One region of the Stappia sp. TSB10GB4 genome, then DNA from elsewhere that is predicted to be linked to it. Evidence: riboswitches for the same ligand, from Rfam matches in the RefSeq annotation. Region 1 holds a riboswitch; each other region holds the start of a gene.
The links. Region 1 has a riboswitch for cobalamin ahead of TSB10GB4_RS16000 (TonB-dependent siderophore receptor). Riboswitches for the same ligand answer to the same signal wherever they lie in the genome.
Positions count from the first base shown of each region.

Region 1 (10,126 bases):
CGAGCTTGCGCTTGAGGATCGGCACGAGAGGATCCTCGCGGCCGCGGCGGCGGTCGCGCATCACCTCGAGAATGGTGAAGTCCTTGGTGGTCAGGATGCAGGTCTCGGTGGACATCGCAGGTCTCCAGCGCTCCGTCCGTGGAGCGGCAAAGGTGAAACGGATCGGAGTCCCCTGGCTGCCGGGTCGGCAGCGCAGGGGTTAGGATCCTGCGATGAGACAGCCTCCGAAAATCGCCAGCCGGTCGCGCGGCTTCGGCTCTTTGGTCGACGCGGTGGCGCTCATGCCGGCCGCGCCTCGGCCTCGGCCACGGCGGGGGGCTCGACGCTCTCCACGGTCAGCCGGTGGGTGCGCCCGTCGAGAGCCGTCCAGTCGATGGACTGGCCGGCGGACAGGCCGACCAAGGCGGCGCCGATCGGGGTGAGGACGGAAATCTTGCCCTCGGCGATATTGGCCTCGCCCGGGAAGACCAGCGTCACGGAACGGTCCTCGCCGGCATCGGTGGTGAAGCGCAGCCGCGATCCCATGCGCACGACGTCGGCGGCAATGCGCCGGTCGTCGACGATGCGGGCGCGATCGAGCTCGCTCGCCAACTGCTCGGCGACAGCGGGATTGCGGGTGGAAATGGACTCGGCAAGCCCGGACAGCCGCTCGTGGTCGGAGCGGGTCACGGTGATGGCGGGCTTGCGCCGCTTGCGGGTATCTGGAGCCATTCTCGGCGTCCTTGCAATGTTGTAAGGCCGCCGACGCACAAAGGCGCGCGTCGGGCGGTCTGGATCTCGTGAGGGGAAGTGTTCGCCGCCGTTATGGCCTGCTGTGTGCCCGCGAGGGGACGAGCCGGCCTATGCCCCGCGGCCGGGGCGCGACGCGACCTAGCCGGGGGTCAGTGTCCCGCGATGGGGCACACCCTGAAAACGCAAATCTGGCGCGGTGCGGTCGTGTTCATGCCCCGAAGGTCGGTGCTTGGCCGGCGAAAGTCAAGTGGTGGCTTTTGCGACCCGGCGACGGCGGGAACGGATTCGCCCACTGGAGGGAGCGCGCCCCCCGCCCCGCCACGCCCGAAGATCACCTGACGCAGCGTCCGGTTGCAGCGGCGAACGGGACTGCGACAGACGATTGACTCGGGCGCGCGAAACCGCTCTCTTTGACGCCGACAGAGGTTCCGGACATGTCCGGATGAAAAGGGAACACGGTGAGGCGTACCCAACAGGGACCGAAACCGTGGCTGCCCCCGCAACTGTGAACGGAGAGTGGACGTTCGAAGGCCACTGACCCCGCCGCCAAAGGCAGGGTTGGGAAGGTGAATGTCCGCGATGACCCGTGAGCCAGGAGACCTGCCCCTGTCGGTCACCCGATCTTCGACGCGGGGTGTGTCGAGGCGCGGCTTTCCGTTGAGGTGACACCCGAAAACCGCCTGCGTCCGCAGGCCGCCGCCTTGCGTCTTCGCGCTTGGGGGCGTGCCTGCGTCCGCCGGCTCGTGCCGTATCGCGACGGAGCGCCGAGGGGCGTTCCGGCGCACGTCAGGGGTGTGTCTGGATGAGGTTCATTTTGAGGGGCGCCTTGCGCGCCCGGCCGTTGGCTGCCGTGCTGGGGGCCGGAATGGGGGCGGCGATGATTGCCGCGCCGGGCGATGCCCGCGGTCAGGATTTTGAAGAGGAGGCGACGCAGCTCGACCGGATCGTCGTCTCGGCCGGGCGCACGCCGGTCGCCGCCGAGGCGGTGGGCCGGGCGCATACGGTGATCACGGGCGAGGAGCTGGAGACGACGCAGACGCGCTATGTCGCCGATGCGCTGCGCAAGGTGCCGGGCATCGCCGTCTCGCGCACCGGCGGCAATGGCGGCATGACGCAGATCCGCATCCGCGGCTCGGAGGCCAACCACGTTCTGGTGCTGATCGACGGCATCGAGGTGGCGGCGACCTCCAGCGGCGAGTTCGACTTCGGCGGATTGCAGGTCGCCGATATCGAGCGGATCGAGGTGCTGCGCGGCCCGCAAAGCGCCATCTACGGCTCCAATGCCAGCTCGGGCGTCATCGCCATCACCACCAAGGGCGGCCTGCGCAACGACCTGGAAATCACCGGCCGGGCGGAAACCGGCACCGACAGGACGGTGGCCGGCCATGTCGGCGTGCGTGGCGGCGGCGAGAGATACGACATCGCCGTCTCCGGCGCCTGGCGCCAGAACGAGGGCTTCAACATCTCGCAATTCGGCTCGGAAAAGGACGGCGACCGCAACGCCACGCTGAACGGCCGCTTCAACTGGGACATCACCGACGCGCTGAGCCTCGATCTCAGCGCCCGCTATGTCGACCGCAAGTCGGACACGGACGACCAGGACTTCGCCTGGCCGCCGACGCCGACGGAGGGCCTCGTCATCGACACGCCCGGCTACAACGCGACGAAGGAATTCTACACCGGCGTCGGCCTGTCCTGGTCGCTGTTCGACGACCGGCTGGTGCAGAAGGCGCGGGCCAGATACACCGGGCTGGAGCGGCGCGGGTTTGGCAGCGGCAGCCTGAACGGCAATGACGACCGCCGGCTGCACCTCAGCTATCAGGCGACGGTGAGCGCCGAGACGCCGGACTTCCTCGATGCCGAGCACAGTCTGACCGGCGCCGTCGAATGGGAGCGCGAGCACTACAAGAACGCGTTCCCGAGCTTCGATCCCTCGCAGATCCCCGGCAAGCAGCGCGACCTGACCAGCTATGTCGCCGAGTATCGCGGCGCCTTCCTCGACACGGTGTTCCTGGGAGCGGGCCTGCGGTACGACCGCAACGACCAGTTCAAGGACACGCTGACCTACAGCGCCAGCGCCGCCTATCTGCTGCGCGAGACCGGCACGCGCTTCCATGCCTCGATCGGCACCGGCGTCACCAATCCGACCTTCTTCGAGCAGTTCGGCTTCATCCCGGCGAGCTTCACCGGCAATCCGAACCTCAGGCCGGAGAAGAACTTCGCCTGGGACATCGGCATCGAGCAGCGGTTCTGGGACGGGCGGGCGGTCGCCGACGTGACCTATTTCAACGAGCGGCTGGAGGACGAGATCTGGACGCCCTGGGTGCCGGGTGTCGGCTCCTCGCCGGCCAATATGGCGGGCACCAGCAAGCGCCAGGGCATCGAGGTGTCGCTCGGTGTCGAACTGCTCGCCGACCTCTCCGTCAAGGGCACCTATACCTATCTCGATGCGACCGAGCCGAGCGGGCTGGAGGAGGTGCGCCGGCCCAAGCACTCGGCCTCGCTCAGCCTGGTGCGCGGCTTCGACGAGGGACGGGGAACCGTCTTTCTCGATGCGATCTTCAACGGCCGGATGAAGGACAGCGAGTTCATCAGCGCGACGCCGCAGACCCGGGTGACGCTCTCCGAGTATTTCCTCGTCAATGTCGGCGCCGACTACAGGGTCTCGGAGAATTTCATGGTCTATGGACGGGTCGAGAACCTGCTCGATCAGCGATACCAGGAAGTCTACAGCTATCGGGCACAAGGATTGACCGCCTATGCGGGCATCAAGGCAAGCTTCTGACGCAAGGCGCGGGGCGGCGGGGCGTGTCCTCGCCGTCCTGCTGGCGCTGGCGCTGGCGGTTCCGGCCCCTGCGGCTCTGGCGGCGGGCGAGGCGCCCCGGCGCGTCGTTTCGATGAACCTGTGCACCGACCAGATCGCCATGCTGGTGGCCGCGCCCGGCCAGCTCATCTCGGTCTCGCATCTGGCCGCCAAGCCGGACGTCTCGTTGATGAGCGCTGAGGCGGCGGGGCTTGCGATCAATCACGGGCTGGCGGAGGAGATCTTCCGCCTCGACCCCGACCTGGTGGTGGCCGGTACCTATACGACGCGGGCGACGGTCAACCTGTTGCGGCGCCTGGGGCGCCGGGTGGAGGAATTCCGCCCCGAGGCGAGCTTCGCCGACATTCGCGAAAACGTCCGCCGGATGGGCGAGCTGCTGGGGCGCGAGGCTGAGGCCGCGCGGCTGATCGCCGCCTTCGACGCCGAGGCGACGGCGCTGGCCGCCGCACCGCCGGGCGAGAATGCTCCGGTGCTCGGCTCCTTCGGCGCCAACAGCTACACGTCGGGTGCCGGCACGCTGGAAAACGCCATCGTCGGCGCGGCGGGCCTGCGCCATCTCGGCGAGGATCTGGCGATCACCGGCACGACGCGGCTGCCGCTGGAGGTCTTGGTGCTGGCCGATCCGGACTATGTGCTGCTGTGGGAACGCTCGCGCAATGATCCCTCGCGGGCGGCGGACATCCTGCGCCATCCGGCGCTCGATGCGCGGTTTTCGAGCGAGCGGCGGCTTTCCGCCGACAGCCGCGCCTGGATCTGCGGCACGCCGCTGACGCTGGAGGCGGTCAAGCGGCTGCGCGCCGAGGCCAGCGGCGGGACCTCCAGGCATAGGGAGGCCGGCCGATGAGCGCGGACCGCCGCTATCCGCTGCTGCTGGCGGGCCTTGGCCTGCTGGCCGCGCTGCTGTTCCTTGCCTCGCTCGGGATCGGCCAGGTGTGGATCGATCCGCTGACGCTGACGGCAGCGTTCAACGACACGGACAGCGCCGAGGCGCTGATCCTCGCCGAGATCCGCCTGCCGCGCGCGCTGCTGGGCGCGGGTATCGGCGCGATCCTCGGCCTGTCGGGGGCGGTGCTGCAGGGCTTCCTGCGCAATCCGCTGGCCGAACCGGGCCTGCTCGGCATTTCCGCGAGTGCCTCGCTCGGCGCGGTGATCGCGATCTATGCCGGGCTGACGGCGCTGCACCCCTACGCGCTGCCGCTCTGCGCGCTGGCCGGGGCGCTGGTTGCGGTGATGCTGGTGCAGATGCTGGTGGGGCGCTCGGGCGACATTCTCGTCATCATCCTCGCCGGTGTTGCCCTGTCCTCGCTCGCCGGGGCGCTGACCTCGCTGGCGCTGAACCTGTCGCCGAGCCCCTTCGCGGCGCTGGAGATCGTCTTCTGGATGCTGGGGTCGCTGACCGACCGCAGCCTCGTTCATGTCGGGCTGGCGCTGCCGTTCATCGCGGTCGGCGGCGTCATGCTGGCGCTGACGGGGCGGGCGCTGGATGCGCTGGCGCTCGGCCCGGACGTTGCCCGCAGCCTCGGCATCGACCTCGACCGCACGCGGGTGCTGGCGGTGGTGGGCACCGCCATCGGCGTCGGCGGGGCGACGGCGGTGAGCGGCGCCATCGGCTTCGTCGGGCTGATCGTGCCGCATCTGCTGCGCCCGCTGGTCGGCCACCGGCCCTCGCGCCTGCTGCCGGCGAGCGCGCTGGGCGGGGCGGCCTTCCTGCTGGCCGCCGACATCGCGGTGCGGGTGGTGATGCCCGACCGCGACCTGAAGCTCGGCGTCGTCACCGCCCTTCTCGGCGCGCCGTTCTTCCTCTGGCTGCTGGTGAGCCTGCGCCGGAGGACGGCATGATCCGTCTCGACTGCGACAGCGTCACCGTGCGCCGGGGCGCGCGCGAGACTTTGCGGGGGATCTCGTTTTCCTGCGAGCGGCCGCAGCTCGTCGGCGTGATCGGCCCGAACGGGGCGGGCAAGTCGACCCTGATGCGGGCGATGACCGGATTGCAGGCCCATGCGGGCAGCCTCCGCTGGCAGGGACGCGAGCTTACCGCGATGCCGGCAAGCGAGCGCGCCCGACTGATCGGCTACATGCCGCAGGAGCGGACGGTGCATTGGCCGATGGAGTGCATCGAAGTGGTGCTGCTCGGCCGCCTGCCGCATCGCGGCGGGTTCGGCGGGGCGTCGGCCGACGACCTGCGCCAGGCCCGCGAGGCGATGGAGCGGATGGACGTCACTGGCTTTGCCCGCCGGCCCTTCGACACGCTGTCGGGCGGCGAGCAGGCGCGGGTGCTGATCGCTCGGATGCTGGCGCAGGCCCCGCATGCCTGCATCGCCGACGAGCCGGTGAACGGCCTCGACCCGGCGCACCAGATCGCCCTGATGCAGGTGCTGGCCGACCTTGTCGTGGAAGGGCGGCCGGTCTTCGTGTCGCTGCACGACCTGACGCTGGCGAGCCGCTGGTGCGACCGGCTGCTGCTGCTCGACGGCGGACGGCTCGTTGCCGACGGGGCGCCGGGCGAGGTGCTGGACGAGGCCCGCCTTGCCGGCGTCTACGGCATCCGCGCCGAACATATCGACATCGGGGGGCGGCCCTCCGTCGTCCCCAGCCACCTGATTGCCAGGGAGGGACCACGTTGAGCCTCATCGACATTCTTGCGGAACGGCTGGCCGACCGCGATGCCGGCTGGAGCATCGGCTCCTTCGGCGCCATCGCCGAGTTTCACCAGCGCGCCGACGACGAACTGCGCCTCGACCGGCCGCAGGAGCTGTGCCGGGTGACCGGCAAGGGCGGCATCCGCCTCGATCCGCAGGCGGTGAGCGAGGCGGCGGCCATCGCCTTCGAGACGCTGAGCCCGCGCGCGCATCGCTGGGGCCAGGGGCTGGCGCTGTGCCTGCCAGAGGAGCAGGCCGCGGTGACGCGACGGGCGGTGCTGAGCGAGCTGGGGCCGGACGCGGACGCCCTGCGCGAGGAGGACAGGGGCGCGGTGCTGTTCGACATGGGGCTGGCGCAGCCGCAGATCGAGTTCTGCATCCGCACCAATGATCCGGAGTTGCTGGCACTCCTGCGGGACACTGCCGGCCGCTCGGTGATGGATCCGCAGAACCCGGCGATGGCGGCGATCCTGCGGGCGCATCCGCACCGGGTGGTGCGGTCCAAATTGGGGCGGGTCGAGGTCTACCAGAAGATCGGCGGGCCGGACACCGGCGGCGTCTCGCCGGACGGGCCGCACACCCATGTGCTGCCGAAGCTCCTGCGCTCCGGGCGCACCCACTCGGCCAACACGCCGATCCCGCAAGGGCTGGTGCCCTGCGCCATGCTGCATCCGGCAAGCGCGGTGGCGGGGTCGCAAGGAGAGGACATCGCCTTCGACGCCGCCCGCCACGAGGCGTTCCAGGAGCTGCTGCGCCGCTATGGCCTGCCGGACTATGTGGCGATCAAGGACAGGGTGCTGGACGCGCTGGAAGAGGGGATGGAGGACGCGCTCACCGAGCCGGACAGCCGGCTGACCCGCACGGGCCTGCGCATTGCGCTGCGCCAGCTCGGGCGGCAGGCGGAGGCGGTCGGCCGGCCGAACCTTGCCCGGCGCATCGACCTGCTGCGCCGGCGCTTCGACCGGGCGGAGGAGCCCGGCGAGGCGGACGAGGACCGGCCGGGCCACTGAGGCACTGAGGCACTGAGGCACTGAGGCCGGCGGGCGGCGTCAGGGCGCGTCAGGCCGGGACATCCAGCGTTCCTTTCACGTAGTCGGCGCGCGGGCGGCGGAAGCCCATCGCGGCCCAGGCTCCGATCAGGCGAAGGAAGAACCCGGCCGAATGCGTCTTCAGGTTGGGAACGTCGTCGGGCAGCATGGAGGGATCGTCCATGTCGCCGGTCATCGTGCGCATCTGTAGCGGCGGCAGGGAGCCGGCGGGCCACAGGGGGCCGTAGAGGTCGATCCAGTGGCCGCTGGTGAAGTCGAGGAAGATCGGCGTGTTGCAGCATGTCGCCACCACGCGGCGGGTCTTGGTCTGCGCCGTCAGGCGGTGCTCGCGCAGGTGAGCAGCGCCCTTGACGCAGCGGACGCGGTCCTTGCGGTACATCTCCGTCCGCGTGCCGCCCGTTGCTTCCCTGAGGCGCGGCGCGCCGGGCAGGGCCTCGAACACATCCGCCGCGCTGCGGCAGGAGGTGCACAGGCATTCGGTGCTCATGATCGGCGGATCGTCGGCCTCCATTTCGACCGCGCCGCAGGCACAGGAGAGCTTGATGGTCCGGGTCATGGTGTCGTCTCCTCTCGGGGGCTGCCGAACAGGTGGCGGATATAGCGGTCGAGATGGTCGAGGCTTTCGCGGGCAAGGCCGGGATCGTTGCCGGCCTTGGCGAGAATGAAGCCGCCCTGGATGACCGCCTGCGTGTGGCGGGCAAGGCTTTCGGCCGTCCAGTCGCCGCGAATGCCGCGCGCCTCCATCGCTGCGCGGATGTCGCTCTCCAGCGTCGCCGCGTGGCCGAAGATGCTCCTGCCGCAGGCGTCGCGGATGTCGGGCGAGACGGCGTGGACCTCCTGCACCAGGGTCCCGACAAGGCAGGTGAACTCCGCGAACTCGCCCTCGATGATCGACTTGCGGAAGGTGACATAGGCCAGAACGCGGTCCAGCGGATCGTCCGGAAGATGATAGGGCGCCGCCTCGAAGAAGGCCGTTGTGCCGCTCTCCCAGTATTCGGCGGCGGCGATGCCGAGCGCCTCCTTGGAGCCGAACTGGTGGAAGAACGCGCCTTTCGTCACCTCGGCGAGGCGGCACAGGTCGTCGACGCTGGTGGCGGCAAACCCCTTCGCCCGGATGCTGTGCTGGGCGGCCTCCAGAAGGCGGGTGCGGGCATCGCCGCGTTCGGGAGAGTGTTTGGATGGTCTTGGCATGGAAAATACATACCATACGGTTGGTATGTATGGAAAGGAGGAGTCCTGCGGACCTGGATGGGGGGCTGGAGGGGGCGTTGGAAGGGGAGGCTGGTTGAGGTCTGGGGCGCGCTGGAGGGGGGCCGGTTGGGGGACATCCCCCGCCGCCGCCCACCCTCTGCCGTCACACCGGGCCAGGCGAAGCCGGAGAGCCGGGGTCTATTGGTTGCCAGAGCGGTTGCGAGGACGCACCACCCATCCCCGCGTCATCCCGTGCACCCTCCCTTGCGTTCGTCATCCCGCACGGAGCGAAGCGCAGATGCGGGATCGGAGAGTCGAGGGCCTTTCGGCAGCACGCCCGGCCGTCCCCACGACCGCCGTGCCTCCCTGGTCCCGGATCTTCGGCCTTCGGCCTCGTCCGGGAAGACGCGGGGAGAGGTTGGCGCGAAGACCCGCACGCCGGCGGATACTGGATACCTGCCTTCGCAGGTATGACAGCCGTAGAGGTGGCGATGCGCTCCCGCCTCAATCTTGCTGAGGGTGCCAATGGGTCCCGGCTCTGCGCTGCGCGCGGCCGGGATGACCTCCGAGAAGGAGACGGCCGGAAGAGCGGTCCATCGTGAGCGGTAGGCCAGGACTCCCAGGCCGGAACGCCCGGCCTGCTAATTCCGCCCCCTGGAGCGCTTTCCGACCTGACGGAATCGTCAGGTCGATCAGAAATCGCTCCAGGATCAATGGCTTGAGCACCCGCTTTTCGACCAGATTGTTTCAATCTGGTCGGCGGGTGCTCTAGAACTCCCGCACCATGTGGCCCTCGCCGACCGGATACATCCGCGACGGCGGCCGGGCCCAGCCCATCGGCCGCACCGGGCTCTTCAACTCGTCGGTAAGCAGCCCGCCGCGCTGGCGCTTGTCGGCGGGATCGGGCACCGGAACGGCTTCGATGAGCTTCTTGGTATAGGGGTGCTGCGGGTTGCGCAGCACCGCGTCGCGCGGGCCGATCTCGACGATCTCGCCGAGCAGCATCACGGCGATGCGGTGGCTGACCCGCTCGACCACGGCGATGTCGTGGCTGATGAAGAGATAGGCAAGGCCGAGCTCGCGTTGCAGGTCGAGCATCAGGTTGATCACCTGCGCCTTGATCGAGGCGTCGAGCGCGGAGACGGACTCGTCCGCGACGATCATCTTCGGCGACAGCGCCAGGCTGCGGGCGATGCAGATGCGCTGGCGCTGGCCGCCGGAGAACTCATGCGGGAAGCGCAGGGCGTGCTCCTCCTTCAACCCGACGAGGCGCAGCAACTCGTTGACCCGGTCGGGGATCGCCTCGTCGGCCATCAGCTTGTGCACGCGGATCGGTTCGGCAATGGCCGAGCCGACCGCCTGGCGCGGGTTGAGCGAGCCATAGGGGTCCTGGAAGATCATCTGCAACCGCTGGCGGGCAAGGCGCAATTCGGCATGGCTCGCGGCCATCAGGTCCTTGCCCTCGAACAGGATCTCGCCGCCGGCGGGCTGCACCAGCCGCAGGATCGAGCGGCCCGTGGTCGACTTGCCGCAACCCGATTCCCCGACGAGCGCCAGCGTCTCGCCGGCGGCAAGCTCAAGCGACACGTCCTCGACCGCATGGACATTGCCGACCGGTCGGTTGAGCAGCCCGCCGCGCACGGAGAACCGCGTCGTCAGGTTGCGCACCTCCAGCAGCGGGGCGCCGCGCA
Region 1 covers NZ_FYAV01000055.1:258,060-268,185, reverse strand. The annotation lists gene TSB10GB4_RS16010 (nucleoside-diphosphate kinase) at 1-115, opposite strand, end outside; gene rnk (nucleoside diphosphate kinase regulator) at 280-711, opposite strand; cobalamin riboswitch at 1,139-1,355, shown strand; gene TSB10GB4_RS16000 (TonB-dependent siderophore receptor) at 1,535-3,517, shown strand; gene TSB10GB4_RS15995 (ABC transporter substrate-binding protein) at 3,492-4,400, shown strand; gene TSB10GB4_RS15990 (iron ABC transporter permease) at 4,397-5,395, shown strand; gene TSB10GB4_RS15985 (ABC transporter ATP-binding protein) at 5,392-6,180, shown strand; gene TSB10GB4_RS15980 (hypothetical protein) at 6,177-7,205, shown strand; gene TSB10GB4_RS15975 (GFA family protein) at 7,255-7,800, opposite strand; gene TSB10GB4_RS15970 (TetR/AcrR family transcriptional regulator) at 7,797-8,435, opposite strand; gene TSB10GB4_RS15965 (ABC transporter ATP-binding protein) at 9,204-10,126, opposite strand, start outside.

Region 2 (10,126 bases), on a different contig from region 1:
GAAACTCTCCAGCACCTTCGGCAGGAGCTCGGCCTTGCGGCTGCCGTACTCGCGCGCGCGCATCGTGCCGGCGCGCCGCCCCTGCACGATGACCTGCGCCCCGACATCCGTCTCGGGCTTCAGGAGCACCGGGTTCATGTGCACCGACAGCGGCACGCGCGCGGCCATCGCCTGCAAGCCTTGCGCCCGGCCGATCTCGCCGCCGTCACTGGTCACGGCCGCGTTGTTCGACATGTTCTGCGGCTTGAACGGCCGCACCTTCAGCCCCCGGTCGGCGAACAGCCGGCACAGCCCGGCCACGACGAGGCTCTTGCCGACATTCGAGCCGGTGCCCTGGATCATCAGGGCGGGGATGCGGCGGCCTGCCGCCATCAGAACTCGATCCCCTCCTGCGGCTTCACGCCGGAGCGGAACGGGTGCTTGACCTGCTCCATCTCGGTGACGAGGTCGGCGATCTCGATCAGCTCGTCCTTGGCGTTGCGGCCGGTGACGACGACATGCACGTCCTCCGGCTTCTCGTCGCGCAGGAAGGCGACGACTTCGTCGATCGGCAGGTAGTCGTAGCGCAGCACGATGTTCAGCTCGTCGCACAGGACGAGGCGATGCTCGCGCGAGCGGATCAGGTCCTTGGCCGCCTCCCAGGCGGCGCGGGCGGCGTCGATGTCGCGTTGGCGGTCCTGGGTCTCCCAGGTAAAGCCCTCGCCCATGCGCTTGATGGTGACGAGGTCGGAGAAGCGCTCCAGCGCCATGCGCTCGCCGGTCTCGATGCGGCCCTTGACGAACTGCACCACGGCGACCTTGTGGCCATGGCCGAGCGAGCGGAACACCATGCCGAAGCCGGCCGTCGACTTGCCCTTGCCCTTGCCGGTATGGACGATCAGGAGTCCCTTCTCGATGGTCTTGGTCGCCATGATCTTGTCGCGCGCGGCCTTCTTCTTGCGCATCTTCTCGGCGTGGCGGGCGTTGAGCTCCTCTTCGCTCATTTCGGCCTTCTTGTCGCTCACGAGGTCGTCTCCCTTTCCTGCCCCTGCGGGGCCTCGATATTCAGCGCGGCGCGCACCGAATTGCGCCGCGGCCGCCACAGGTCGCGCTCGACCGCCTCGCGAAAGCGCGCCTCGATTTCCTCCAGCGCCTTCGGATTGGCCTCGGCCAAAAAGGCGCGGACCTCTCCGTCGTCCAGATAAGCATCATAGAGCTGGTCGAAGTGATGGTCGCCCACCGCATTGGTGGTGGCGGCAAAGGCGAAGAGATAGTCCACCGTCGCGGCGATCTCGAACGCGCCCTTGTAGCCGTGGCGCATGACGCCGGCGATCCACTTCGGATTGGCGGCGCGCGCCCGCACCACCCGGCCGATCTCCTCCGACAGGGTGCGGATCACCGGGCGCTCGGGGCGCGAATGGTCGTTGTGATAGATCTTCGGCGCCGTGCCTTTCAGCGTTTCCACCGTCGCGGCGAGCCCGCCCTCGAACTGGTAGTAGTCGTCGCTGTCGAGCAGGTCGTGCTCGCGGTTGTCCTGGTTGTGCAGCACCGCGTCGACCTGCGACAGGCGCGCGGTCAGGCTGGCGCGCGCGCCCTCGCCCTTCGCCCCGCCGCCATAGGCGTAGGAGCCCCAGGCGAGGAACGCGTCGGCAAAGTCCGCGCGCACCTCCCAGAGGCGCTCGTCGATCAAGGCCTGCAGGCCGGCGCCATAGGCACCGGGCTTCGAGCCGAAGACGCGGTAGAGCGCCTGCCGGCGGGCCTTTTCCGGGGCAAGGCCGTCCGCCTCCAGCCGGGCGGCTTCCTTGCGGGCGCGTGCGGCGAGCGGGTTGGCGTCCTGCGGCTCCTCCAGCGCGGCGATGGCGGCGACCGCCGACTGGAACAGGTCGACCTGATGCGGGAAGGCATCGCGGAAGAAGCCGGAAATGCGCAGCGTGACGTCGACGCGCGGCCGGCCGAGCTCGGCGAGCGAGAGAATATCGAAGCCGGTGACGCGGCCCGAGCCCGCCTCCCATTTCGGCCGGGCGCCGATCAGCGCCAGCGCCTGGGCGATGTCGTCGCCGCCAGTGCGCATGTTGGCCGTGCCCCAGCAGGTCAGAACCACGGCGGTCGGATATTCGCCCTCGTCCTGGAAATGCCGCTCGACCAGCCGCTCGGCGCTGGCCGCGCCGATGCGCCAGGAGGTCTCGGTCGGCACGGCGCGCACGTCGACGGAGTAGAAGTTGCGGCCCGTCGGCAGCACATCGGGGCGCCCGCGCGTCGGCGCGCCGGACGGGCCCGGCGGCACGAAGCGCCCGGCAAGACCGGCAAGAACGCCGGCAGTTTCCGCCTCCCCCGAAGCCGTGACGGCCGGGCGGATGCGGGTCGTAATTTCCTCCAGCACGGCTGCGGTGGCGGCAAAGCCCTCCGGCGCGCGGCCCTCCTCCACCAGTTTTGCCGCCAGCAGTTCCAGCCGCTCCACCGTGTCGCCGCAACTGCGCCAGGGATCGCCGGACACCTCGGCAAGCAGCGCCGGGCGCGGGCCGTCGAAGGGCAGTTCGTAGGCGCAGGCGAGCGGGTCGAAGCCTCCAAGTCCGAGGTCGCGGGCGAGCGCCCGGGTGATGCCCTCATGCGCCGGCCCTTCGCCGCGCGGCACCCGAACCAGCGCCACCAGAAGCGCGGTCAGCAGATCGCCGCCAGGTGCGGCACCCAGCACATGCAGCCCGTCGCGGATCTGCAACTCCTTCAGGTCGCACAGATGCGCGTCGAGCCGGGCAAGCCGCGTCTCCTCGTCCATCTCGCTGGTCAGGCCGATGTCGCGGTCGAGACCGTGCCGCTCCGCCGCCTCGAGAATGTCGCGGGTCAGCGCCTTCAGCCGGCGCGGGTCGACGCCCTGCGCCAGGTAATATTCGTCGAGCAGCACCTCCAGCTCAGCGGCGACGCCGTGGCTTTCGGCCCGCGCCAGCGGCGGCGTCAGGTGGTCGACGATGACCGCCGAAGTGCGGCGCTTGGCCTGTGCCCCCTCGCCCGGATCGTTGACGATGAAGGGATAGATGTTGGGCAGCGACCCGAGCACTGCTTCGGGGAAACAGTCTTCGGACAGCGCCAGCGCCTTGCCCGGTAGCCATTCGAGATTGCCGTGCTTGCCCAGATGCACCACGGCGTGGACACCGAATGTCTCGCGCAACCAGATGTAGAAGGCGAAATAGTGGTGCGGCGGCACCAGGTCCGGGTCGTGATAGGTCGCCTTGGGATCGATATTGTAGCCGCGCGCCGGCTGAATGCCGACGACCGCATTGCCAAAGCGCGTCACGGCGAGGCGGAACGCCCCTTCCTCCACATGCGGATCGTCTTGCGGCCCCCCCCAGCGCGCAGTGACCGCCTCGCGCACCGCCTGCGGCAGCCGGGCGAAGGCAGCGGCATAGTCGGCGAGCGAAAGCTCAGCGCCGCCATGGCGCACGCGGCGGGCGGCGATGTCGTTGGTCGGGCCGTCGCTGATCCGCGCCATCAGTTCGGCAGAGCCCTGCGGCGCGCCGTCGATGCGGTAGCCCTCGGCGGCAAGCCGCTGCAACAGGCGGGCGCAGGAGGCCGGCGTGTCGAGGCCGACGCCATTGGCAAGGCGCCCGTCCTTGTTGGGATAGTTGGCAAGGATCAGCGCCACCTTGCGCTCCGCCGCCGGGGTCGCGGCGAGGCGGGCGATCCGCGCGGCCTGGGCGGCGACGAAGGCCACCCGGTCGGGTTTCGGCACGAAACGCATGGTCGCCGACTGGGTCAGCGGATCGTGCGGCGCCTGCTCCTTGAAGGAGACGGCGCGGGTGAGAATGCGCCCGTCCACCTCCGGCATCACCACATGCATGGCGAGATCGCGGATCGAAAGGCCCTGGTCGGCGTCGCGCCAGCCCTCTTCCGAGGACGAGGAGAACACCACTTGCAGCACCGGCACGCCAGGTGCATCGAGCGGCGTTCCGCTGTGCGCCTCGCCGGCCTTCGACACGGCGAAGGCGGTGGCGTTGAGCACCACGGCGGGCGGCGCCTCGGCGAAGAGCGCGCCGAGGACGGAGGCGGATTCGGCCTCCTTCAGCGAGGAGACGAAGACCGGCAGCGGGTTGATGCCCTCGCCCGCCAGCGCCGCGCACAGGGCCTCGACCGGCGCGGTCGCCGCGCTCTGCATCAGGGCCTTGTAGAAGACGATGGCGGCAACGGGCGCGGCCGGATCGGCCCAGCTCGCCCGCAGGTCGGCGAGCGTCGGGTGCGCACAGCCGGGCAGCAGCAGGCCCGCGCGCGGCAGCGGGCGCGGCGGATCGGGCTCCTGCGCCCCATCCAGCAAATGCGCGGCATAGCGCAGGAAGTTGCGAAGATTTTCCGCCCCGCCTTCGGCGAGATAGCGCCACAGGCGCCTCACCTCGTCGACCGGCAGGGTGGAGCGGGCGGCAAGGTCCGCGTCCCAGCGGTCGTCGCCCGGCATCACCGCCAGATGCAGGCCGTGGCCGCGCGCCGCCTCGGTCAGCCGCTCGACGCCATAGGGCCAGTATTCCGCCCCGCCGAGCAGGCGCAGCACGACGAGCCGGGAGCCCGCCACCGTCTGCTCGGCATAGAGATCGACCGAATAGGGGTGCGACAGGGCCATCAGGTTGGCAAGCCGCAGGCTCGGCTGCCCCGCCCCGCCGCCTGCTGCCACGGCGGCGAGCGAGGCGAGTTCCGTGTCGGCCGCCGACAGCACGACGACATCGGCCGGCGACTGGCCGAGATCGACCGCCTCGTCGCCCTGGTCGATGCGTCCGCTGCGCCCCGCGAGAATATGCATGCCGTCTCCTGCGCCCTGCCTGCCGTATGGATCAGGCGGCGAGCGCGCTGGCGAGCAGACCCTCGACGCGGGCAAGGTCGAAGCCGGCAAGGCCGATCACCACGACCCGGCCAGGGGCGCGTGCGTCGCGCGCGAACCATGCCTCGACGCGCGGGCCGACCGCCTGCACCATCGCCGGCGCGGCCTTGCCCTCGATCCCGACCGCGCCCTTGATGCGCAGCACGCCGGGCACCGCCATGGCGGCGGCGACGCGCGCCTCCAGATCCTTCAGCGAGGCGAGCGGGGCGAGCTCGATCACATGGCTGACGAAGTCGTCGTGGTCGTGATGATGGTGATGGTGGTGGTCATGGTCATGATCATGATCGTCGTGATCGTGGTCGTGGTCGTCGTGGTGATGATGCTCGTGATGGCTCTCGCGCCCGTGCATGTCGTCTTCCGAAGCGCTCATCCGGCCGAGCAGCACGTCGGCGGCGAGCCTGCCCTTTTCCGCCGCGACGATCTCCACCGCCGCGCGCACCCGCCCGGCGACCTCGGCCCGCACCCGCTCCAGCGTCGCCGCATCGACGAGGTCGGCCTTGTTCAGCACCACCAGATCGGCGCAGACGAGCTGGTCCTCGAACAGCTCCTCCACCGGGCTGTCATGGTCCAGCGCCTCGTCGGCGGCGCGCTGCGCGGCCAGCGCCGCCTCGTCGCCGGTCACCCGCCCTTCCGCGACGGCTGCGGCATCCACCACCGTCACCACCGCGTCGACCGTCACGCGGGTCTTGACGCTCGGCCAGGAGAAGGCGCGCACCAGCGGCTGCGGCAGGGCAAGGCCCGAGGTCTCGATGACGATGTGGTCCGGCGCCTCGTCGCGGGCGATCAGCATTTCCATGGTGGGGAGGAAATCGTCGGCGACGGTGCAGCAGATGCAGCCATTGGTCAGCTCCACCACCTCTTCGGCGGCGCAGTCCGGATCGGCGCAGCCGTCGACCAGCGAGCCGTCGAAGCCCATGTCGCCGAACTCGTTGACGATGAGGGCGATGCGCTTGCCCTTCGCCTCGCGCAGCAGGTTGGCGAGCAGCGTCGTCTTGCCGGCGCCGAGGAAGCCGGTGACGATGGTGGCCGGGATCTTGCTGGCGGTGCGGGGCGTGGATGCGGTCATAGGCGGATCTCCGGCTGGAGGTGGGATGGCTTGAGAACGAGCGGCAGGCCGGCGGCGACGAGCACCGCTACATCGGCGAGTTCCGCGATGCGGCGATTGAGGCGACCCTGCTCGTCGCGAAAGCGGCGGGCGAGCGCGTTTTCGGGAACGATGCCCGAGCCGACCTCGTTGGTGACGAGAACGATGGGGCCGGGCGCGGCGCGCAGCGCCTCGGCGAGCCGGGCCGTCTCCGCTTCCGGATCAGCCTCGGCAAAGATCAGATTGCTGAGCCACAGCGTCAGGCAATCGACGAGGATGGCGCGCTGCGCCGTGCTCTCGGCGGCGAGGACGCCGGCAAGATCGCGCGGCTCCTCGATGGTGCGCCAGCCCTCGCCCCGCTGGTTGCGGTGGCGGTCGATGCGCTGGCGCATCTCCTCGTCATGGGGCGTGCAGGTGGCGACATAGACGCACTCGCGCGTCGAGGCGCGCACCAGCCCCTCGGCATAAAGGCTCTTGCCCGAGCGCGCGCCGCCCGTCACCAGCACGGTGCGGGCCGCGACAGGGGCCGGGGCGGTTGGCGAATCGGATGCGCCGCTCACGCGCAAGCCGTCCGGCGGCGGGATATGCCGGGAGGGCTGAAGCGGCGGGCGCCCTTCAACGGGAACATTCTGGCCTCCTGCCGTCCACCCGACGGCGCGTGACGTTTCGGGCCGGGCCCCTTGGCGGGGGCTCGGGTGATCCGGCTCGTCTCCTGGCTCGCGGGTCGCGGCCTTGCCCTGCCCTTCCCGGACCAAACGGCCCAGTGGTTCATGCAGGAAGGCTCGCCGCTCACAGTTGCGGGGGCAGCTACGGATTCGGGAGCCCGACTTGGGTCCTCCCCCACCGTATTCCGACTTTCCCCTTTCATCGGACTTCGTCCGTCAGAAAGGACCGGAAGATCACGACTCATAGCCTGCCGAAGGGCCCCGCGTCCAGCGGCGAGACGGAAAGGCGCGCCGCCCCTTCCCTCGCGGCGGTCTTGGCTGCCCGCGCACCAAAGCCTTGCAGGCCGCGGACCGCCCGCCCCTTGCCCGCTCCCCAACTGTGGAAAAGTTTTGCGACAAAGGGCTTGGCAAGCGGCGGCGCAGTTTGCTATACGCCTGCCACCGACGCGGTGCGGATGCTCCGCGTGTTTCGTGATCCCCGGTAGCTCAGTGGTAGAGCAAGCGGCTGTTAACCGCTTGGTCGCTGGTTCGAATCCGGCCCGGGGAGCCACTTCCTCCATTCTTCCTGAAAATTCTCCAGTCTTCCCGAAAACATGCGTCGCCTGGCGATATCGGATTGCCGTGGCCGAATGGGCTCTAGGCGCGCTCCTTCAGGAAGTCGACAAAGGCGCGCACGCGCGGAATGGTCTGGCGGCCGGGAAGCATCAGGGCGGAGATCGGCTTGGGATCCGCGTCGTGCTGTCCTTTGAACAGTTCGACAAGCTGTCCCTCGGCAAGCGCCTTCCTGCCGAGAAAATCCCCCAAGCGGATGATGCCGACGCCCTCGATCGCCATCTGCAACAGCGTATCGGCGCTGTCCGCGGTGACGCTCCCGCGGACGGGGGTGCGCACCACCGCTCCCTGCTCGATCATCGGCCAATAGGCCTGGTCCGGGAACCCGGTCAGCAACAGGCAGTCGTGGCTCCCCAGGTCCTGGGCGGTCGTCGGTGTGCCGCGCCGTTCCAGATAGGCGGGGCTTGCGGCGATGACGCGGCGGACCGTGCCCAGGCGAGCCGCGATCAACTCGCTGTCGTCCAGCAGGCCGACGCGGATCGTCACGTCGATCTGCTCCTCGAACGGGTCAATGCGGTGGTCGGAAACCGAAACCCCGACCGTCACTGCCGGATGCCGGCGCAGGAACGCCGGCAGCAGCGGCGCCAACCGGTGCCGCGCGAAGGCGGTACCGCAATTGACGCGCAGATGGCCGCGAACCTCGCCGTGCCGGTGCGACAGGTCGACCTCGGCCGCCTCTGCGAGCTTCAGCATGCGGCGAGCATAGCCGATGAAGACGGCGCCCTCCGGCGTGAAGGCAAGCCGACGGGTTGAGCGGTGCACGAGCTTGATGCCGGTGCGCTTCTCCAGGCGCGACACCATGCGGGACACGCCCGACGGCGTCATCCCCGTCTCCTCGGCGACAGCCGCCAGGGTGCCGAGATCGGCCAGCCGCAGGAGCAGGATGACTTCGGGTGCGAGCATGGATCCCTGCTGCATTCGTGACGTAGCGGCACGACAGAGTTGCGGCCGGAGCGGCTGCCTCTGCGGCGCATTCATACTATAGGTTGCACCCATAAAAACCAGTCAACCGCATGCTCCGGCACGCAACCGGCCACCTGGCCGGGCTGCTGGTCACGACTGCACGTGCAAGGCTCCGGACCAGAACGCAACGAAGTATGAGGAGGCGACATGGATACTGCATTGTCCACTGAAGTCGAACGCTTCGAGGCCAGCCCGGCGTCCGGCGGCTTGCCCTATGTGATGCATACCGACAAGTACGGCCTGAACAGCGAGCATTTCAAGGCACTCGCCAGGGGCGAGGTCCGCGTCATCCGGGTTGCGGCCTTTGCGAACGGTCCGTCCTGCGAACTGATCTCTCGGGGGCAGGCCTCCCTCGGTTTCGAGCCCTACATCAACGTCTCGGAGGTCCGCAAGATCGGCATGGCCTTCTACGAGACCGAGCTCAAGCCCGAACTGATCGAGCGCTATTTCGTGGTCGCGCGGGAGCATCTGAACGATTTCCGCAAGGCCTGCGAGCCGTACGGCTCGCCCCTCGACACGCTGCGCGGCATTCTCGACGAGATCTGGCCGGCGGGTGCAAACCTGCAGACGCTGTTCGGCCGCAAGATGTTCGTCGGCCTGTCGCGGATGGTGGAGCCGAACACGACGTTCCTCGCCCACCATGACATCTTCTCCGAGGATGCTCCGGGCATCGAGGAAGCGGAATCGCTGCTCGCCCAGTTCGCCGCCAACATCTACTTCCAGGTGCCCGAAGTGGGCGGCGAACTGCTGATGTGGCATCGCAACATGACGACGGAGGAATTCGACCGCAGGCGCCGGGGCAAATACGGCATCGCCGTAGAGGACCTGCCGACGCCCGACGTCATCGTCAAGCCCGGACGGGGCGACCTGCTGATCTTCGATTCCCGCAAGATCCACGCGGTCGCTTCGCCGCACGATACGGCGCGCATGGCCGTGTCCTTCTTCATCGGCTATCGCGGCGACGACCAGCCGCTCACCTACTGGAGCTGACGCCATGACCCTTGCCCGTCCCGATGTCTCGTCCGCCGCCCCGATCGATCCCGTGCGCGTCGCCCCCACCCTCTCGCTGGACGACGTTCTGGCCCTGATCCGCAACGAGATCCAGGTCCTGCGCGTGCCGGAGTTCATTTCCGCCGAGGCGTGCCGGACCATCTCGCAAGGACTGAAGTCCACCGGCTATAGCGACTATCTCAACGCTCCCAAGGTCGGCCGGATCGGCATGTCCTATTTCGAAACAGGCCGCAAGCCGGAGATCATCGAGCACTATTTCGCCACCGCGCTCGACAATCTCAACCTGCTGCGCAGGGCCTGCGATCCCTATCCCTGCCCGATGGACACATTCCGCTGCGTCATGGACGAGACCTGGGGCGCCGGCTGCACGCTGCAGACGCTCTACGGCCGCAAGATGTTCGTCGGCCTGTCGCGCTGCATGAAGCCGGGCATTCCCCTCAAGGCTCACCACGACATGTTCGGCCGCCATGCCCCCGACACGCCGGAGGCCGCGTCCCTGATCAGCCAGTTCGGCATCAACATCTATGTCGATGTCCCCGAGACGGGTGGCGAACTGGCGATGTGGCAGGACGAACTGTCGGACGCGGAGTTCCTCGATCAGCGCGGCGACGACTATGCGATTCCGCTGGAGAACCTTCCGCCCTGCAACTATTCGGCAAAGCCGGAGAATGGCGACCTGATCCTGTTCAATGCGCGTAAGCTGCATGCGGTGCTGCCCGGCGAGGGCATCGACCGCCTGACGATCTCGGGCTTTCTCGGCTACCGGGGAGACAGGGAGCCGCTGACGGTATGGAGCTGACCCGCCCTGCGGCGAGCAAGGGTCACCTGGGCACTGCCGTCCTGGTGATCTTTGCCGCCGGATACCTGCTGTCCTCGCTGTTGCGCGGCGTCACCGCCGCGCTCGCCCCCATGTTCACCGAGCAGTTCGCCCTGTCCGCCGGCGAACTCGGCTTG
Region 2 covers NZ_FYAV01000076.1:1,844-11,969, reverse strand. The annotation lists gene TSB10GB4_RS21730 (cobyric acid synthase) at 1-372, opposite strand, end outside; gene cobO (cob(I)yrinic acid a,c-diamide adenosyltransferase) at 372-983, opposite strand; gene cobN (cobaltochelatase subunit CobN) at 1,001-4,759, opposite strand; gene cobW (cobalamin biosynthesis protein CobW) at 4,791-5,903, opposite strand; gene cobU (bifunctional adenosylcobinamide kinase/adenosylcobinamide-phosphate guanylyltransferase) at 5,900-6,481, opposite strand; cobalamin riboswitch at 6,606-6,832, opposite strand; tRNA gene TSB10GB4_RS21705 (tRNA-Asn) at 7,062-7,136, shown strand; gene TSB10GB4_RS21700 (LysR family transcriptional regulator) at 7,223-8,101, opposite strand; gene TSB10GB4_RS21695 (2OG-Fe(II) oxygenase) at 8,309-9,151, shown strand; gene TSB10GB4_RS21690 (2OG-Fe(II) oxygenase) at 9,156-9,971, shown strand; gene TSB10GB4_RS21685 (MFS transporter) at 9,962-10,126, shown strand, end outside.
Region 2: it holds a riboswitch for cobalamin, as region 1 does, so the genes downstream of both, cobU (bifunctional adenosylcobinamide kinase/adenosylcobinamide-phosphate guanylyltransferase) here and TSB10GB4_RS16000 (TonB-dependent siderophore receptor) in region 1, are expected to answer to the same signal.

Region 3 (10,126 bases), on a different contig from region 1:
CGAGCGCCGGCATGCGCCCGCTCTGGCGCGCGGTCGGCGGCCCGTGCTCGATATAGGCGTCGAGATCCTCGTGCAGGATGCGGCCCGCCGGGCCCGATCCGCCGACCATGCGCAGGTCGATGCCGGCGTCCTGCGCGCGCCGGCGCACCGCCGGCGAGGCGAGCGGCTTCTCGCCGGCGGCAAGCGGACGATGCGCGGCCGCCGGCCGGCCTGCCTGAGACTGAGGCTGCGATTGGGGTTGGGCCTTGGCTTCGGATTTTTCCTTGGCCGGCGCAGGCTTTTCCGGCGCGGGCGCCTCGGCCTCGGTCTTCGCCTCCGCCGCCCTGGGCGCCTCGGCCGCGGCGGCGTCGTTGCCCTCGCCCTCCACCTCGATCTGGATGAATTTCGCGCCGATGGCGATCACGTCGCCCGGCTCGCCGCACAGCCACACGACCTTGCCGGCGACCGTCGAGGGGATCTCGACTGCCGCCTTGTCGGTCATCACGGTGCCGAGCACGTCCTCGTCCTGGACCTCGTCGCCGATGGCGACGTTCCACTCGGTCAGTTCCGCCTCGGCGATGCCTTCGCCGATATCGGGAAGGGTGATGGTGAAGATACCCATGGACTCAGCCCTCCAGAACCTGCGCGAAGGCGCGCTTGATCCGCTCGGGACCCGGAAAATAGGTCCACTCCTGCGCATGCGGATAGGGCGTGTCCCAGCCCGTCACGCGGACGATCGGCGCCTCCAGATGATAGAAGCAGCTCTCCTGCACCACCGCGCTCAGCTCCGCGCCGAAGCCGGAGGTCTTGGTCGCCTCGTGGATGATGACGCAGCGCCCGGTCTTCCTCACCGAGGCCTCGATGGTCTCCAGGTCCAGCGGCAGCAGCGTGCGCAGGTCGATGATCTCCGCGTCGACGCCCGCTTCCTCCGCCGCCGCCTGGGCGACGAAGACCATGGTGCCATAGGCCAGCACGGTCAGCGCCGAGCCCTCGCGGCGGATCTTCGCCTTGCCCAGCGGCACGGTGAAATAGTCCTCGCTGACATCGCCGAGCTCGTGGTTCTTCCACGAGACGACGGGCCGGTCGTGATGGCCATCGAAGGGACCGTTATAGAGCCGCTTCGGTTCCAGGAAGATCACCGGATCCGGATCCTCGATGGAGGCGAGCAGCAGGCCCTTGGCATCGCGCGGGTTGGACGGCACCACAACCTTGAGGCCGGCGACATGGGTGAACAGCGCCTCCGGGCTCTGGCTGTGGGTCTGGCCGCCGAAGATGCCGCCGCCTGTCGGCATGCGGATCACCATCGGGCAGGTGAACTGGCCGGCGGAGCGGTGGCGCATGCGCGCCGCCTCGCTGACGATCTGGTCATAGGCCGGGTACATGTAGTCGGCGAACTGGATCTCGACGACCGGCTTCAGGCCATAGGCGCACATGCCGACGGCGGCGCCGACAATGCCGTTCTCGCTGATCGGCGCGTCGAAGCAGCGGTTGCTGCCGTATTTCTTCTGCAGCCCGGCGGTGCAGCGGAACACGCCGCCGAAATAGCCGACATCCTCGCCGAACACGACGACCCGCTTGTCCCGCTCCATGGCGAGATCGTGGGCGTTGCGGATCGCCTCGATCATGGTCATCCGTGCCATGTCAGAACCCCGCTTCCTGGCGCTGGCGCTGGAGATGCGGCGGCATCTGCGCATAGACATCGTCGAACATCGCCCGCGGCGAGGGCTTGCGCCCGGAGATCAGCGTGCCGTTGGCCTCCGCCTGTTTCTGGCAGGCGCGCACCTCATCGGTGATCTCGGCCAGCGCCTGGGTGTGGCGCTCCTCCGACCACTCGCCGATGGTGACGAGATGCCGCTTCAAGCGGTCGATCGGCTCGCCCAGCGGCCAGGCGCTGAACTCCTCCTTCGAGCGATAGGCGGAGGGATCGTCCGAGGTCGAGTGGCCGCCGGCGCGATAGGTGACATGCTCGATCAAGGTCGGGCCGAGGCCCGAGCGGGCCCGCTCCGCCGCCCAGCTCGCCACCGCATGGACGGCGAGATAGTCGTTGCCGTCGACCCGGATCGAGGGGATGCCGAAACCGTGGCCGCGCGCGGCGAAGGTGACGGCGCCGCCCCGCGCCATGCCCTGAAAGGTGGAGATCGCCCACTGGTTGTTGACGATGTTGAGGATCACCGGCGCCTTGTAGCTGGAGGCGAAGACCATCGCGGCGTGGAAATCGCTCTCCGAGGTCGAGCCGTCGCCGATCCAGCCGGCGGCGATCCGCGTGTCGTTGGAGATCGCCGAGGCCATCGCCCAGCCGACCGCCTGGATGAACTGCGTGCCGAGATTGCCCGAGATGGTGAAGAAGCCGTGGTCGCGCGCCGAATACATCACCGGGAGCTGGCGCCCCTTCAGCGGGTCGGCGGCGTTGGAGTAGATCTGGTTCATCATGTCGGTCATCGGATAACCGCCGGCGATCAGCAGCCCCGCCTGCCGGTAGGTGGGGAAGTGCATGTCGCCGTCTTCCAGCGCCATGCGGAAGGCGCAGGAGACCGCTTCCTCGCCCAGATGCTGCATGTAGAAGCTGGTCTTGCCCTGGCGCTGCGCCTTCAGCATCCGCTCGTCGAACTGGCGCAGCGTCATCATGTGGCGCAGGCCCTTGCGCAGCGCCTCGGCGTCCAGCAGCCCGGCCCAGGGGCCGACCGCCTCGCCGGCCTTGTTCAGCACGCGCACGACCGAGAAGGCCATGTCGCGCATGTCCTCCGGCGCCTCAATGATGGCCGGGCGGCGCACCGCGCCGGCGCGCGGGATCTCGAAATCGGAGAAGTCCGGCGTGTCGCCCGGCCGGCAGCCGGGCTCGGGAACATGCAGGGACAGCGGTCGTGGAGCGGTCATGGAAACTCCTTCGTCGACAGTAGCAATTCCGGTCGGCGCGCGGGCCGCGCGCCGCGGGGGCAGTCAGGATCGGTCGCGCTCGGCCAGCATGGCACGGGCGACGATCACGCGCATGATCTCGTTGGTGCCTTCCAGGATCTGGTGCACGCGCAGGTCGCGGACGATCTTCTCGATGCCGTAATCCTCGAGATAGCCGTAGCCGCCGAGCATCTGCAGCGCGTCGTTGGCGACACGGAACGCGGTGTCGGTGACGAAGCGCTTGGCCATGGCGCAATATTTGGTGGCGTCGGGTGCGCCCTCATCCAGCTTCCACGCCGCCTGGCGCAGGAAGACGCGCGCGGCCTGCAATTCGGTCTCCATGTCGGCGAGGCGGAACTGCAGCCCCTGGAACTGGTCGATGGTCTTGCCGAAGGCCTTGCGCTCGCCCATGTAGCGAGTCGCCGCGGTCAGCGCTCCTTGCGCGCCGCCGAGCGCGCAGGCGGCGATGTTCAGCCGGCCGCCGTCGAGACCCTTCATCGCATAGGCGAAGCCCCTGCCTTCCTCGCCGAGCAGGTTTTCCGCCGGCACCGGGCAGTCGTCGAACTGCACCTGGGCGGTCGGCTGCGCCTTCCAGCCCATCTTGTGCTCCGCCGCGCCGAAGGACAGGCCTTCGCTGCCGTCCTCGACCACCAGCGTCGAGATGCCCTTCGGCCCGTCCTCGCCGGTCCGGCACATCACCACATAGACGTCGGAATAGCCACCGCCGGAGATGAAGGCCTTGCTGCCGTTCAGCACATAGCCTTCGTTGGAGCGCGCCGCGCGGGTGCGCAGCGCCGCCGCGTCCGATCCCGAGCCCGGCTCGGTCAGGCAGTAGGAGGCGATGCTTTCCATGCTCGAGAGCGGGGCGAGGAAGCGCGCGCGCAACGCCTCGCTGCCATAGGCGGCGATCATGCCGGCGCACATGTTGTGGATCGAGATGAAGGCGGCGACGGAGGGGCAGGCCTCGGCCAGCGCCTCGAAGACCAGCACCGCGTCGAGCCGGGTCAACCCGGTGCCGCCATACTCCTCCGGCACATAGATCGCGCCGAAGCCGAGTTCGCCCGCCTGGCGCAGCATCTCGCGGGGAATGGTGCCGGCCTTTTCCCAGGCATAGGCATTGGGCGCGATGGCCTGCCGGCCAAAGTCGCGGGCCATGTCGAAAATGAGGGTCTGTTCCTCTGACAGCGCGAAATCCATGGGTGGCGCCTCCCCGCCTGCAATGCCGCCGGCGTCTCGCTGCCCTCGTGGCGGGGCGCGTTCGACGGCCGGGTATTCCGATAGTATTGCCCGCCATGGGCGAAATTTCATGCTGATTTTGCTTCGATTTTGCGACAGCGTGAAATATCCTTCTGCTCTGAGCCGATATGCAGGAGGAAACTGTTGTGCCGCGACAGCTTGATGACATCGACCGCCGTATCCTCAAGGCACTGGTCGCCAACGGCCGCCTGTCCAACACCGAACTGGCGCGCGAGGTCGGCCTGTCGCCGAGCCCGTGCTGGCAGCGGGTGCGGCGGCTGGAGGAGGAGGGGGTGATTTCCGGCTACACGGCGGTGCTCGACCACGAGGCGCTCGGCGTCGGCGAGACGGTGATGATCGAGGTCTCGCTGGAGCGGCACGATCCGGAAGCGCTGGAGGGCTTCGGCAAGGCGATGGCGGAGATCCCGGAGGTGCTGGAGGTCTACCTGATGGCCGGCGATTGCGATTATTTCGTCAAGGTCGCGGCGAGCGGCACCAAGGGCGTGGAGGAATTCCTGCGCGAGCGGCTGTTCCCGATCCCGGGCCTGCGCCACTCCAAGTCCAGCTTCTCGCTGCGCTGCCTGAAGAAGGTGACGTCCTGCGTTCCCGGCTGAGGCGGGCGCTCACGGCTCGCGGGTCAGCAGGGCGAGCACGAAGACGGCGCCGAGCGAGGTGGTGACAATGCCGATCGGCAGTTCCTGCGGCGCCAGCAGGGTGCGCGCGGCGATGTCGCTGACCAGCAGCAGCGCCGCGCCGGTGATTGCTGCCACCGGCACGAAGCGGCCATGCATCGGCCCGGCGAGGGCGCGGGCGATATGCGGCACCATCAGCCCGACGAAGCCGATGACGCCGCTGATCGATACGAAGGCGGCGGTGGCAAAAGCGCAGACGAGAAAGGTCGTGCGCCGCAGCGCCACCACGTCGACGCCGAGCGTGCGCGCGGTGTCCTCGCCGGCCAGCAGCGCGTCGAACTTGCGGTGGCGGGCGAAGGCGAAGCCGAGGATCGCGGCAAGGCCGATCGCCGCGACCGGCAGCAGGTCCCAGCGGGCAAGGCCGAGCCCGCCGAGCGTCCAGAACAGCACCGAATGGGCGGCGCGCTGGTCGCCGGCAAAGACCAGGTAATTGGTCAGCGCCATGAACAGGAACGAGACCGCGAGCCCCGCCAGCACCAGTCGCGCCGGCCCCCGGTCGCCGAGCCTTGCGATCAGCACCAGCACGATGCTTGATGCCGCCATGCCGCCGGCAAAGGCGGCGAGCGGCAGCGTCCACAGGCCGAGCAGGTCGCCGGTGACGGTGATCACCAGCACCGCCCCGGCCGCCGCGCCCGAGGACAGGCCGAACAGGAACGGATCGGCGAGGTCGTTGCGCGTCGTCGTCTGCAGCAGGCAGCCGACCGTGCCGAGCCCGGCGCCGACCAGCAGCGCCAGCAGCGCGCGCGGCAGGCGCAGGTCCATGATGATGCGCGCCGTCGGCCCGTCGCCGCCGGCCAGCGCCTCGATCACCGCGCGCATCGGCAGCGGCGTCGAGCCGATGGCAATGGCGGCCACCAGCAGCACGATGACCGCCAGCAGGCCGCCCGTCAGGACCAGCGCCAGCCGCATGGCTCAGAACGCCTGCGGATGCATCGCCCGGGCGAGCTGCTCGATGCCGTCGACATTCGCCGGCCCCGGCGTCAGTTCCTCATAGCGCAGAGGCAGATAGCGGGCGTTCTTCACAGCCTCGGTCTGGCTCATCACCGGATGGGCTTCCAGGAAGGCGCGCAGCTTGTCCGCCCCGCCGCCGTCCTGATAGTCGAGCAGGATGATGAACTGCGGATCGGCCGCCGCCACCGCCTCCCACGAGGTGGTGCCCCAGCTCGTCTCCATGTCGGCGGTGACGTTGCGCCCGCCGGCGGCCTCGATCATCGCCGTCGGCATGGCATAGCGGCCGGCGGTGAACGGCTTGTCCTCGCCGGAATCGTAGAGGAACACCTTCATGTCGCGGGTTTCGCCGATGCGCGCGGTAAGCTCCGTCATCCGCGCCTTCCAGCCATCGACCAGCGCCTGCGCCTCCGCCTCCTTGCCGAAGATCGTGCCGAGCCGCAGCATGTCGTCATAGAGCAGGTCGAGCGAGGCGGCGGGCCGCGCCTTGTCGAGATGGATGCAGCTTTCGGTGAGGATCAGCGTCTTGATGCCGTGCGGCGCCAGCGTGTCGGGGGTGACGTCGCCGCCCGGCTTCATGCCGTAATACCAGCCGGCGAAGAACAGGTCCGGGCTGGCGGCGACGAGGTTTTCCAGCGTCGGATATTTCGGCGCGATCTCGGGGATGTCGCCGCGCTTGCGTTCGAACTCTTCGCTGGTCTTGTACCAGCCGCTGATGCCGCTGACGCCGACCATGCGGTCCTGCAGGCCGAGCGCGAAGGCCATCTCGCTCATGTTGATGTCCTGCACCACCATGCGCTCGGGCGCGGCCTCGAAGGTCAGCGGCGTGCCGCAATTGTCGACGGTGACGGGAAAGGCGAGGGCCGGCGCGGCACAGGCCATCGCGGCAGCGAAAACGGCAAGAGGCTTGAGGCCGGATTTCTTCATGGGGGACAGGCTCCTGGTGAGGATGAAAACCGTGAAAACGCTGAGAAGAGACGAGGGCGGGGCTCAGCCGCGCGTTGCCACCGCGCGCAGATGCGGAGCGCCGGCTGTGTCGCCCGCCGCGCCCGCGCCGAACCGCCCCTCGATGGGGATGTCCAGCACGCTGATCTGGCGCGCCTCCAGCGGATGCGGCATCCGGTAGAGGTCGACGCTGAACACCGCGCGCACCCGCTCGCTCGACAGCACCTCGACCGGATGGCCGTGCGCGACGAGCTGCCCGCCCTGGATCAGCGCCACATGGCTGGCGAAGGCCTCGATCAAGGTCAGGTCGTGCAGCGCCGCCACCACGGTGATGCCGAGGCCGGAGACGAGGCTGAGCAGCTCGCCGCGCGCCAGCGGGTCGAGATGGTTGGTCGGCTCGTCCAGCACCAGGATGCGCGGGCGCTGGCAGACGGCGCGGGCGATCTTCGCCCGCTGGCGTTCGCCGCCGGAAATCTCGCCCATCCGCCGGCCGGAAAGCCGCGTCAGGTCGGCCAGCGCCAGCGCCTCGTCGGTCGCGCGGGCACCGGCCTCGCGCCCGCCGGTGCGGTGATGCGGCAGGTGGCCGAGCGAGACATATTGCGAGACGGTCAGCCGGTCGCAGCTCTCCTCGCTCTGGCCGACATAGGCAATGACGCGGGCGCGCTCGGTGATCGGCACGTCGCGATAGGGCCGGCCGCCGAGCCGCATCTCGCCGCCGGTCGGCTCGCTCAGCCCGGCGATCAGCCGGATCAAGGTCGACTTGCCGGCGCCGTTCGGCCCGGCAAGGACGAGGATCTCGCCGTCATGCACATGCAGCGAGAGGTCGGACAGGAGCGCATCCGCGCCGCGCGGCCGGTAGCCGACCTTTCGCAGCTCCAGCACCACCGGGGTTCCGCTGCGATGGCTCATGCGCCGTCCCTCCGGTCCGCTGCCCCGAGGGCGGGAGCGGGCAGGGCGGGCATGCGCGCCAGCGTCTTGCCCTTCAGCCCCTCGGGCCGCTGCAGCGACGAGCACCAGCCGTCGTCCAGCTCGCCATATTGCCGGGCGAAGGCGACAAGCGTTGCCACGTCCCGCGCCGGCTCGATGTCGCCGAAGAGATAGCTCGCCTTGCCGTCCGCCTGATAGGCGACCGTGCAGGGGCGCGAGCAGCCGGCCATGCAGGCCGCGCCCGCCACCTCGAACGGCGCGGCGCCGTCCCCGGCGAGCGCGGCGCTCAAGGTCTCGATCAGATCCGCGCCCGGCTGCTCGCGCGTTTGCGGATCGCGGCAGGTGGTGCACACGGTGATGCGGTGCCGGCGCGGCAGGTTGCGGGTAAGGGCCGCCGATGGGCCGAAGAGGGACTCGTTGTGTGTCATGGCTACCTTCCCGGAACACCCCGTCCGGTCGTCGTTGCGGGAGATGGCAGGTCTCCTGGCTCGCGGGTCCGGCCCGGCCGCGCCTTCCCGCCCGGCTTCGGGCAGTGGCATCGTGCGGCAGGGCCTGGGCCGCCCGCCCTTCAGTGAAGGACGTCGGCCCCGGCCGCTTACAGTTGCGGGGGCAGCCACGGTCTTGGCCCCTGATGGGTACGCCGCACCGTGTTCCCTTTTCATGCCTCCGGCGCTTCGGCCTTCGGCAACCATCGCCGCCAAACTGGCAGATGACGGGCACCGCTTCAAGGCCAATCGCGGACGGCCGGCCCGCAAGGTCCGGTTCAGGCCGCCGCGCTGCCCCAGGCGGGGAACGGGTCGTCGAGCCCGGTCCACTCTTCCGGGTGGAAGCCGTCCGCCCCGACCAGCGCCGCATCGAGTTCCGTGCGGATCGCCGCTTCATCCATGCCGCTCGTGCCGATGAAGACGATCTCCTGCCGCCGGTCGCCCCACACCGGATGCATGTAGGGCTCCATCGCCCGCCGCCAGTCCGGCGAATCCGGCCAGTGCTTGCGCGGCACCGCCGACCACCACAGCCCGCGCTTTTCGGTGGTGACGAAGGCGCCCGCCTGGCTGATCTCGCCGACGAAATGCGGCCGCGTCGCCAGCCAGAAGAAGCCCTTGGCGCGGATCACCCCCGGCCAGCTCTTCTGCACGAAGCGGTTCAGCGCGCGCGGCGCGAAGGGCTGGCGCGCCCGGTAGACGAAGGAGCGGATGCCGTATTCCTCCGTTTCCGGCACATGGTCGGCGAAGCCGTTCAGCTCCTTGAACCACAGCGGATGCTCATGCGCCTTGTCGAAGTCGAAGCGGCCGGTGCCGAGCACGTCGCGCAAGGGAACGGCGGAGCGGTCGGTCTCCATCACCACCGCGTCCGGGTTCAGCCCGCGCACGATCTGGCGCGCGGCGGCAAGGTCCTGCGGGCGGGCATCGCTCACCTTGTTGAGGATGATCGTGTCGGCGAACTCGATCTGGTCGACGAGCAGGTCGACCAGGGTCCGCTCGTCGTCCTCGCCGAGCGATTCGCCCCGGTCGGCGAGGAAGTCGGTGGAGCCGTAGTCCTTCAAGAGGTTTGCTGCGTCCACCACCGTCACCATCGAATCGAGCCGCGCCACGTCGCTCAGGCTCTCGCCCTCCTCGTCGCGGAACTCGAAGGTCGAGGCGACCGGCAGCGGCTCGGCAATGCCGGTGGATTCGATCACCAGATGGTCGAAGCGGCCTTCGCCGGCCAGCGTCTTGACCTCGCGCAACAGGTCCTCGCGCAGCGTGCAGCAGATGCAGCCATTGGTCATTTCGACCAGCCGCTCCTGGGTGCGCGAGACGTTGCCGCCGCCCTCGCGCACCAGGCTGGCGTCGATGTTCACCTCGCTCATGTCGTTGACGATGACGGCGACCCGCAGCCCTTCGCGGTTGTTGAGAATGTGGTTGAGCAGGGTGGTCTTGCCGGCGCCCAGAAAGCCGGACAGCACGGTAACGGGGAGGCGATTGTCCATCGTGAAAGAAGCTCCTGGCTGGTCGCGGGCCGGCAGGCGGCGCCGGCCCGCAATGGCGTGTCGGTCGGGCCCGGTCAGTGCTCGTGGTGGCCGAGGTTGAACGAGAGCGTGGAGAAATGGCTGATCCTGTCGGCCTTCTCCGGCTCGTCGGGCGCCTCGATGGCGGACACGGCGACGACGTTCAGTCCGTTGTTGCGCACCACGATGGTGGCCTTGCCGTCGGCGCCCGTGCGCACCGGCTCGGCCTCGGAGTCGGTGGTGTATTCCGTCGTCACCGGCGCATTGGCGAGCGGTTCGCCGTTCAGCAGCACCAGCACCTCCAGCAGATCGCCGGCATGCAGCTCCGTCGGGTCCTTGGCCGGCACGATCTCCAGTCTCAGCCCCTTGGGCAGGGCGGCGTCATGGGTGTGGCGCAGGATCGCCACCGTGTGCTTCAGCGAGCGCGAGGCCTGCTTGGCGCCGGGCACCTCGGACTTGGGCTTGTTGACCCATTTGCCGTCCGCTCCCTGGCTCCAATAGCCGTTGTCCATCGTCGCGA
Region 3 covers NZ_FYAV01000077.1:33,631-43,756, forward strand. The annotation lists gene TSB10GB4_RS21990 (dihydrolipoamide acetyltransferase family protein) at 1-601, opposite strand, end outside; gene TSB10GB4_RS21995 (alpha-ketoacid dehydrogenase subunit beta) at 606-1,619, opposite strand; gene TSB10GB4_RS22000 (3-methyl-2-oxobutanoate dehydrogenase (2-methylpropanoyl-transferring) subunit alpha) at 1,621-2,853, opposite strand; gene TSB10GB4_RS22005 (acyl-CoA dehydrogenase family protein) at 2,917-4,068, opposite strand; gene TSB10GB4_RS22010 (Lrp/AsnC family transcriptional regulator) at 4,236-4,721, shown strand; gene TSB10GB4_RS22015 (iron ABC transporter permease) at 4,731-5,708, opposite strand; gene TSB10GB4_RS22020 (ABC transporter substrate-binding protein) at 5,712-6,674, opposite strand; gene TSB10GB4_RS22025 (ABC transporter ATP-binding protein) at 6,738-7,601, opposite strand; gene TSB10GB4_RS22030 (DUF1636 domain-containing protein) at 7,598-8,047, opposite strand; cobalamin riboswitch at 8,075-8,327, opposite strand; gene TSB10GB4_RS22035 (GTP-binding protein) at 8,383-9,588, opposite strand; gene TSB10GB4_RS22040 (DUF4198 domain-containing protein) at 9,663-10,126, opposite strand, start outside.
Region 3: it holds a riboswitch for cobalamin, as region 1 does, so the genes downstream of both, TSB10GB4_RS22030 (DUF1636 domain-containing protein) here and TSB10GB4_RS16000 (TonB-dependent siderophore receptor) in region 1, are expected to answer to the same signal.